3 regions of the Pseudomonas sp. S1_G07 genome follow, and region 3 is predicted to be linked to each of the others. Evidence: predicted binding sites of a transcription regulator. Region 3 holds the regulator's gene; each other region holds the start of a gene.
What was found. The regulator FliA, encoded in region 3, starts transcription of late flagellar genes. The targets are predictions, from matches to a motif close to CTAAAGTTTNNNNNNNNNNNGCCGNTAA.
Positions count from the first base shown of each region.

Region 1: AB4O05_RS10470 (flagellar protein MotY) is a predicted target of FliA. The motif match lies at 1,287-1,314, and genes of this name have one in related genera.
Region 2: AB4O05_RS19495 (methyl-accepting chemotaxis protein) is a predicted target of FliA. The motif match lies at 1,671-1,698, and genes of this name have one in related genera.

Region 1 covers NZ_CP162778.1:2,306,205-2,309,463, reverse strand. The annotation lists gene AB4O05_RS10475 (argininosuccinate synthase) at 1-185, opposite strand, end outside; gene AB4O05_RS10470 (flagellar protein MotY) at 315-1,223, opposite strand; gene pyrC (dihydroorotase) at 1,380-2,426, shown strand; gene rnt (ribonuclease T) at 2,423-3,094, shown strand; gene AB4O05_RS10455 (peroxiredoxin C) at 3,160-3,259, opposite strand, start outside.
Region 2 covers NZ_CP162778.1:4,292,077-4,295,335, forward strand. The annotation lists gene AB4O05_RS19490 (TonB-dependent siderophore receptor) at 1-1,545, shown strand, start outside; gene AB4O05_RS19495 (methyl-accepting chemotaxis protein) at 1,816-3,259, shown strand, end outside.
Region 3 covers NZ_CP162778.1:5,317,416-5,320,674, reverse strand. The annotation lists gene flhF (flagellar biosynthesis protein FlhF) at 1-694, shown strand, start outside; gene fleN (flagellar synthesis regulator FleN) at 801-1,634, shown strand; gene fliA (RNA polymerase sigma factor FliA) at 1,631-2,371, shown strand; gene AB4O05_RS24150 (chemotaxis response regulator CheY) at 2,540-2,914, shown strand; gene AB4O05_RS24145 (protein phosphatase CheZ) at 2,933-3,259, shown strand, end outside.

The sequences.
Region 1 (3,259 bases), 3.0 Mb from region 3:
ATGTAGATCTCTTTCACGCCCATTGCTTGCGCCTTGGCACGTGCAGGTTCGACCTCTTCGCCCTGACCCAGGTCAGCGGTGAAGGTCACCACTTCACAGTTATAAGTATCCTGCAGCCACTTGAGGATCACCGAAGTGTCCAGGCCGCCGGAATACGCGAGAACGACCTTGTTTACGTCGGCCATGCCATCACTCCACGGGGTTGTACGGAAAGGCGTCGATTCTACCGACCAAAACCGTGGATTTACAGGGGCGCGACAGCAAATGAAGATAAAGCGACAGATTATGTCGAGCGGGCGACCTGGGGCCGCACCTTACGATGTGGCCGCAGGATTACTTCGCACAGTGGCCTGGGGCGCCGGCTTCTCGGGGGTCGCCACCCGCTCAAGCTGAATATTCACGCGGCGGTTGCGGGCACGATTGGCGGCATTGGTATTGGGGACCAATGGGTAGCTTTCACCGTGGAAGCGCAGGGTAATCTGGGACTCCGGAATACCATTGGCCTTGAAGTATTCCATCACCGCCAACGCACGACGGCGCGAAACATCGCGATTACTTAAGCGATTGCCGCTGTTGTCCGAATGGCCGTTCAACTCGATATGGTTGACGGTAGGATCAGCCTTCAAGAACTCAAGGATTACTGAAAGCTTCTGCTTGGCCGCCGCCTCCAGCTCGATGCCACCACCAGGAAAGCCGACTTCCGTCTGCTTGACCTGATCGTAATTCATCGGCAGCAACTTGGCCGTGCACAGTTGATAGTCACTGTAGGCCTTGTTGAATTTCACCGGCAGCAGGCGGATTTCCGAATAACCGCCTTCACGGCCATAGTGCCGTACGGTGGGAGAGCGCCCTTCGAGCAAGCCATTGAATAGACGCCCGGCCTGGGCCTGGGAGCTGTTGAACAGCACATCGCCACTGCCGGCGCGCACGGCACCGAGGTTGATATCACCCCGGCCCGGCTGCCAGGGGGCAGCGGCGGCCAGCAACGTGGCCGATCCGCCGCCCAGTGAGCCGTTGTAGGCTTTCAGACGAAATGTCGCTTGCTCGCCGGCACGGCGAACGAACTCACCCGAACCGAAATCGGCGATCGGCTGGGTCAGGCGACACTCGAACTTGTCGCCTTCCACCTTCCACTCAATGTTCTCCAGACGTGTCTGGAACGTGAGGGCCATCGCAGGCAGGCTGGCGAACACACTGAGCAGGGCTAGATAATGCTGGCGCACGGGAGGCTCCACTGGTTTCTACAACACGTTAAAGCGTCATACATCGTTAAGGCATACCCAGGGCTATCGGTTGCATCCGGCAAAACTTGATAGCGAGTGCCTGCAAGAGTCTTTTCCGGTAGCATTCCCACCAGATTGACCCGCCTGGAATCCCCAATGTCCGACCGCCTGACCCTGCTGCGTCCCGACGACTGGCATATTCATCTTCGCGATGGTGCCGCGTTACCCCAAACCGTGGCCGATGTAGCGCGTACGTTCGGCCGCGCCATCATCATGCCTAACCTGGTACCACCGGTGCGTAATGCCACTGAAGCCGACGCCTATCGCCAGCGTATCCTCGCTGCACGGCCGGCCGGTAGCCGCTTCGAACCGTTGATGGTGCTCTACCTGACCGACCGCACCCAGCCCGAAGAGATTCGTGAAGCCAAGGCCAGCGGCTTCGTGCACGCCGCCAAGCTGTACCCGGCGGGCGCGACCACCAACTCCGATTCCGGCGTGACCAGTATCGACAAGATCCTGCCGGCCATCGAAGCCATGGCCGAAGTGGGCATGCCGCTACTGATCCACGGCGAAGTCACCCGTGGCGATGTCGACGTGTTCGATCGCGAAAAGGTCTTCATCGACGAGCACATGCGCCGCGTGGTCGAGCTGTTCCCCACCCTCAAGGTGGTGTTCGAGCACATCACCACGGCCGATGCCGTGCAGTTCGTCACCGAGGCCTCGGCCAACGTCGGTGCGACCATCACCGCGCATCACCTGCTGTACAACCGCAACCACATGTTGGTGGGCGGGATTCGGCCGCACTTCTATTGCCTGCCGATCCTCAAGCGCAACACTCACCAAGTGGCGTTGCTGGATGCCGCGACCAGCGGTAACCCGAAGTTCTTCCTCGGCACCGACTCCGCGCCCCATGCCCGGCACGCCAAGGAAGCCGCGTGCGGCTGCGCCGGCTGCTACACCGCGTATGCCGCCATCGAGCTGTATGCCGAAGCGTTCGAGCAACGCAACGCCCTGGACAAGCTCGAAGGCTTCGCCAGCCTCAACGGCCCACGTTTCTATGGCCTGCCGGCGAATACCGACCGTATCACCCTGGTTCGTGAAGACTGGACCGCCCCTGCCAGCCTGCCGTTTGGCGAGCTGACCGTTATCCCGCTGCGCGCCGGTGAAACACTGCGCTGGCGCCTGCTGGAGGAAAGCAAGTGAGTGAAGACCATTACGACGACGAACACGAGCACAGTGGTGGCGGTTCCCGCCATCCGATGGCCGAGCGATTTCGCGGCTATCTGCCGGTAGTCATCGACGTAGAAACCGGTGGTTTCAATTGCGCCACCGACGCCCTGCTGGAAATCGCCGCCACCACCATCGGCATGGACGAACAGGGTTTCGTGTTCCCGGAACACACCCACTTCTTCCGCGTCGAGCCGTTTGAAGGCGCGAATATCGAAGCGGCGGCCCTGGAGTTCACTGGGATCAAGCTCGATCACCCGCTGCGCATGGCGGTGAGTGAAGAAGCCGCGCTGACCGATATCTTCCGTGGCGTACGCAAGGCACTGAAGGCCAATGGCTGTAAACGCGCGATCCTGGTCGGGCATAACAGCAGCTTTGACCTGGGCTTCCTGAATGCCGCGGTGACGCGCCTGGACATGAAGCGTAACCCGTTTCACCCGTTCTCCAGCTTCGACACCGCCACCCTCGCCGGCCTGGCCTACGGTCAGACCGTGCTGGCCAAAGCCTGCCAGGCAGCCGGTATCGACTTCGACGGTCGTGAGGCGCACTCGGCCCGCTATGACACCGAGAAGACCGCCGAGCTGTTCTGCGGCATCGTCAATCGCTGGAAACAGATGGGTGGCTGGGAAGACTTCAACGACTGAAGTTGAGCGCCGCGCATAAAAAAACCGGCCTTTTCAGGCCGGTTTTTTTTTACCGCGACGATGGCTTACAGGTTGCCAGCATTCTCGGTCAGGTAAGCCGCAACGCCTTCTGGCGAAGCGTTCATGCCCTTGTCGCCTTTCTTCCAGTTGGCCGGGCAGACTTCG
Region 2 (3,259 bases), 1.0 Mb from region 3:
CGTGGCGAACTCGACGCCTCCAGCCCGCTCAATGACAGCGGCACCTGGCGTGGCCGGGTCGTCACCTCGTACCGCGACGCCAACAGTTTCATCGACCATGCCGAGGAATATCACGGCCTGTTCTATGCCGTCACCGAAGCCGACCTGAGCGAAGACACCACCCTGACCCTCGGCTACTCGAACCAGAAGGACAAGACCAACTACTTCTGGGGCGCCGCGATGATCGGCCAGGATGGCCATCACCTGAACCTGCCGCGCGCCTACAACCCTGGCACCGACTGGGAGAACAAGGATCAGGAAATCAACACCGTGTTCGCCGAGCTGCGCCAACAGCTGGCCAACGACTGGAGCCTGCAGGTCAACGCCAACTACGCCGAACAGAACGCGCTGTTTTCCGGCTCCTATCAGTCGCGCTGGGTCAACAACACCCTGGCCCGGACGGTCTACCAGGCCGCCTACGATGAAAACCAGGCCGGCGTCGACGCGTTTGCCAGCGGCCCGTTCCAGGCCTTCGGTCGTAGCCATGAACTGGTGGTCGGTGCCAGCAAGCGTATCTACGACATGACCACCCACAACTACAGCCCGTACAACAACAACTGGCCGCTTACCGCAGGCAAGCCGGACTTCGTCCACACCCGCAACGAACGTGCGGTCACCACCCAGGACGGCGTCTACGTAACCACGCGACTGAGCCTGGCCGACCCGTTGAAGCTGATCCTCGGTGCGCGCCTGGACTGGTACGACTACGATAACCGCGACGGCGAAGGCGACTACCACGTCACCCGTAACCTCACCCGCTACGCGGGCCTGATCTATGAGCTGGACGACCACCACTCGGTCTACGTCAGCTACAGCGACATCTTCACGCCGCAAAGCCAACGAGACAGCACCGGCACGCCGCTCAAACCCATCGTCGGCAAAAACTACGAGGTCGGCATCAAGGGCGAATATCTGGGTGGGGCGCTGAATGCGAGCGTGGCGCTGTTCAACATCGACCAGGAAAACCGCGCTGTGGCGACAGTCGTGCCAAACTGCCCGCAAGCCAGCTGCAGCGAAGGCTCCGGCAAGATCCGCAGCCAGGGTATCGACGTCGAGCTGCAAGGCGCCTTGACCGAGAACTGGCAAGTGGGCGGTGGCTATACCTACGCGCGCACCCACACCCTCAAAGATGACGCCAACCCGCAAAAGGTCAACAAGCCGTTCGACACCGACACGCCCGAGCAACTGTTCAAGCTCACCACCCGCTACAACTTCCAGGGCCCGCTGCAGAAACTGCGCGTAGGCGGTAATATCTCCTGGCAGAGCCGCATGTATAACGACATCCCCCTGGTCGATGGCAGCAGCTACCGCCTCAAACAAGGCGCCTACGCCGTCACCGACCTGATGGCCGGTTACAAGGTCAACCAGCATCTGGACTTGCAGCTCAACGCCAATAACATCTTCGACCGCCGCTATTACTCGACCATCGCCAACTCCGCGAGCTATGGCGGCGACGCTTATGGCAGCCCACGCAACATGATGCTGACGGCCAAGTACAGCTTCTGACCGATACGGGCACTGTCGACCCCCAACGAGGCGGCGAAAGGATCCGCTGCCTCGCAGACGCGAGGCAGCACTCGGATCACACTGCTGCGGGGTGATGCCCCATTCAAAATTGAACCGAATCGCGCTTAAAGTCTCCTCACTCACTGCCGATACGCCTTTTGGCTTGCCCACATCTGCAAAAAACCTGATACCTGCTTTGCTCCGCAACTGCGCGCCATCGTGGCACGCCGCGTGCTTTGTTCCCGGCTAGACCACATGGAGTAACAGTGAATGCCTTCCAGCCCCCGTTTCCTGGAGCACTACCGCAAGGCCGACCGCGTCATGCTGGCGCTGATGTGGCTGATGTCCCTATTCTCCCTGGGCCTGGCGTTCTGGCACGACACCTTTAGCCAGGCGATCATCGTGGGTGGCGGCACCAGCCTGGTGCTGACCGTGCTCTATCGCACCCTCGGTGGCACCCGTGTGATGCGTTGCGCGTTGGGCGCCGGCCTGATGGTCATGGCCGCGCTGCACATCAACCAGGCCCAGGGCGTGATCGAAGCGCACTTCGGGATTTTCGCGCTGCTGGCCGTGCTGACCTTCTACCGCGACTGGCTGCCGATCCTGGTGGCGGCGCTCACCATCGCCGTGCACCACGTGGTGTTTCACGCCTTGCAGCACCAGGGCTTCCCGGTGTTCGTGATGGAGCACCACGGCGGCTGGACCATGGTGTTCGTGCATGCCTTCTACGTGGTGATGGAGACCATCGCCCTCCTCTACCTCGCGGTACACAGCCAGGCCGAAGCCGTCGAGAGCCAGGAAATGCTCGAGAAAATGCTCGCCGTCACGTCCCAATTCACCGCAGAAACCGGCCTCGACGAAGGCAAGGCACGCGTCTCCCTGGCCGAGCGTTTCGATCACTTCCTGCAGCAGCTCACCCACCTCATCGGCGGCGTCGCCCGTGACTCCCATGGCCTCGGCCAACTCGGCCAGGAACTGGCCGACGCCAGCGGCACCCTGGAAAAAGGCGCGCGGCACCAGTTGGCCGAAATCACCGAAATGACCGGGTCCATGCAACGCATGGAACACGCCATGGGCAACATTGCGGTGCACGTCGAACAAGCGGTTGAACATGCCGGAGGCGCCAGCAAACAAATCCTGCGCGGCCAGCAAAGCGTTGGCCGCGCCCAGCACGAAATCACCCAACTGGCCACACGCCTGGAAGGCACCCACCAGACCATCCAGGGCCTGGCCGTACAAGCCGAACAGATCGGCTCGGTACTGGACGTCATCAGCAGCATCGCCAACCAGACCAACCTCCTCGCCCTCAACGCCGCCATCGAAGCCGCCCGCGCGGGTGAACAAGGCCGGGGGTTCGCGGTGGTGGCCGATGAAGTGCGCAACCTGGCGCAACGTACGGCGGTCTCCACCCAGGAAATCAAGGCCATCATTGAAGGGTTGCAGCAAGGCAGCCGCCAGGCCGTCGAGGCCATGCACGACAGCCGCCAGGGCGTGGAACGCTGCGTGGAAGACAGCCAGGTCGCAGTGGAAATGCTAAGGGCGGTGGGCAATGACATTACGCAGATCGATGAACTCAATGGGCGGATCGTCACCACCACGCGCGAACAGACCGAGGCGAACCTGGAGATTGTCGAGCGCTTGCAGTCGGTGCAAAGCATTGCGCAGAGCACGGCCGACGACGTGGAGATGTTGGCCAGAAGCAGCGAACGGCTGC
Region 3 (3,259 bases):
TACCCCGGAAATCGAGCCGCTGGAAGAGGGCGGTGTGATCGCCATGGTCGGCCCCGCCGGCATGGGCAAGACCACCACCCTGGCCAAGCTCGCGGCCCGCTACGTGCTCAAGTATGGCGCCCATAACATCGCCCTGGTGAGCATGGACAGCTACCGCATTGGCGCTCAGGAGCAACTCAAGACCCTGGGCCGCATCCTCAATGTGTCGGTGACCCACGTCGACCCGGGCCAGTCCCTGGCCAACGCCCTCGACCCGTTGCTGCGCAAGCGTGTGGTGCTGATCGATACCGCCGGCCTGCAAGCCAGTGACCCGGCGTTGCGCATGCAACTGGAAAGCCTGGCCGGGCGAGGCATCAAATCGAAGAATTACCTGGTGCTTGCAACCACCAGCCAGAAGCAGGTGCTTACTGCTGCGTACCACAGCTACAAACGCTGCGGCCTGGCCGGTTGCATCCTGACTAAACTGGATGAAACCGCCAGCCTGGGCGAAGTATTGAGTTTGGCCATCAGCCATGAACTACCGGTTGCCTACCTGACCGATGGGCCGCGGATCCCGGATGATCTGCATCTGCCGCGCCGTCATCAGTTGGTCAGCCGCGCCGTGAGCGTGCAAATGCAAGACGAGCCTAGCGAGGAAGCGATGGCCGATATGTTCGCCGACCTCTACCACAACCCGACAAAACGGGTCGGTTGAAGTCAGGATGAACACCGTGAAATGTACCTACATCGATGGTCTGCAAGCGATTCACGCGGCCAAGCCATGTAGCCTGCGTCTAAGCAAGACAAGGTAAAGAAATAAAATGGGCAGCATGCATCCCGTACAGGTGATCGCGGTGACCGGCGGCAAAGGTGGCGTCGGCAAAACTAACGTGTCAGTGAATTTGTCCCTGGCCCTGGCAGAGCTTGGCCGTCGCGTCATGCTGCTGGATGCGGACCTGGGGCTGGCGAACGTCGACGTTCTGCTCGGGCTGACACCCAAACATACCCTCGCCGATGTGATCGAGGGGCGCTGCGAGCTGCGCGATGTTCTGCTCCAGGGCCCTGGCGGGGTTCGCATCGTGCCGGCCGCCTCCGGCACCCAGAGCATGGTGCACCTGAGCCCGGCGCAGCATGCCGGCCTGATCCAGGCGTTCAGTGATATCGGCGATAACCTCGACGTGCTGGTGATCGACACCGCCGCCGGGATCGGCGAGTCCGTGGTCAGCTTCGTGCGCGCGGCCCAGGAAGTGCTGCTGGTGGTCTGCGATGAACCCACCTCGATCACCGACGCCTATGCGCTGATCAAACTGCTTAACCGTGACTACGGCATGAATCGCTTCCGCGTCCTGGCCAACATGGCCCAGAGCCCGCAGGAAGGTCGCAACCTGTTCGCCAAGTTGACCAAGGTCACGGATCGCTTTCTCGATGTCGCCTTACAATACGTCGGCGCGGTTCCCTACGACGAGTGTGTGCGCAAGGCTGTGCAAAAGCAGCGTGCAGTCTACGAAGCGTTCCCTCGTTCCAAATGTGCACTGGCGTTCAAGGCGATTGCCCAGAAGGTCGATACCTGGCCGTTGCCCGCCAACCCCCGGGGGCATTTGGAGTTTTTCGTCGAGCGATTGGTTCATCAGACGAGCGCAGGACCGGTGCTATGACCGCGAACGGCTATAACGTTTACAAGAAGTCTGCCCGTGACAGTCAGGGTGAGTTGATCGAACGCTATGCGCCGTTGGTCAAGCGTATTGCCTATCACCTGCTGGCTCGCCTTCCCGCCAGCGTCCAGGTCGAAGACCTGATCCAGGCGGGCATGATCGGCCTGCTCGAAGTGTCGACCAAGTACGATGCCAGCAAAGGGGCGAGTTTCGAGACGTATGCGGGTATCCGCATCCGTGGCGCGATGCTCGACGAGGTGCGTAAGGGGGATTGGGCGCCACGTTCGGTACACCGCAATACGCGCATGGTCAGTGACGCAATTCGTGCAATTGAAGCAAAAACCGGTCGCGACGCTAAAGATCACGAAGTTGCGGCCGAACTCCAATTGAGTCTCGACGATTATTACGGGATTTTGAACGACACCTTGGGCAGCCGCCTGTTCAGTTTCGACGACCTGTTGCAGGACGGCGAACACGAAGGGCTGCACGAGGACGGAGCGAGTACTCATATGGAGCCGGCGCGCGACCTGGAAGATGAACGCTTCCAGGGCGCGTTGGCAGACGCGATTGCCAATTTGCCTGAGCGTGAGCGACTGGTATTGGCGCTGTACTACGACGAAGAACTGAACCTCAAGGAAATCGGTGAGGTCCTGGGGGTCAGCGAATCGCGGGTCAGCCAGTTACACAGCCAGTGCGCGGCCCGCTTGCGGGGGCGTTTGGGAGAGTGGCGAGCGCGCTGACAGGCAGTGTGTGGGCGCTTGAGAACTTCACCGCGAGGGTGTTTGACCTTTGCGGTTTGATCCAGGGTGCCCCCGACAGTCCTTTTTGTGTAATGCCTGTTGATTGAAATGGCGCGTCCAGGTGCTGGGCGCGTTTAAGACTGCTTGGAGGTCGAATTGGACAAGAACATGAAAATCCTCATCGTGGATGACTTCTCAACGATGCGGCGGATCATAAAAAACCTGTTGCGTGACCTTGGGTTCACCAACACGGCCGAAGCAGACGACGGGACCACTGCGCTCCCGATGTTGCAAAGTGGCAACTTTGATTTTCTGGTCACTGACTGGAACATGCCGGGTATGACCGGTATCGACTTGCTGCGCAAAGTGCGTGCCGATGAAAGGCTCAAGCACCTGCCGGTATTGATGGTCACCGCTGAAGCCAAACGTGAGCAAATCATCGAAGCCGCCCAGGCCGGGGTCAACGGTTACGTGGTCAAGCCTTTCACTGCACAAGCCTTGAAAGAGAAGATTGAAAAAATCTTCGAACGCATCCACGGCTAATGCCATCGCGGGGGAGCTATGGACAATAACGAAACGTCACAGGGAGACTTTGAGTCAACCCTGAAAAAACATGCTCACCAGTTGGTCGAATGCCTTGAAAGAGGCCAGTTTGGCGAAGCGGTGCAGTTGATCCATGAGCTCAACCAGACCCGTGACCGCGGTCTGTACCAGGAAGTGGGCAAGCTCACGCGTGAGCTGCACAGTGCAATCGTCAATTTCCAGATTGACCCGCACATGCCCCAGGCCGAAGAAATCTCGCAAATCACCGATGCCACCGAACGCCTGTCCTATGTGGTCAGGCTGACTGAGGCGGCGGCCAACCGCACCATGGACCTGGTGGAAAAC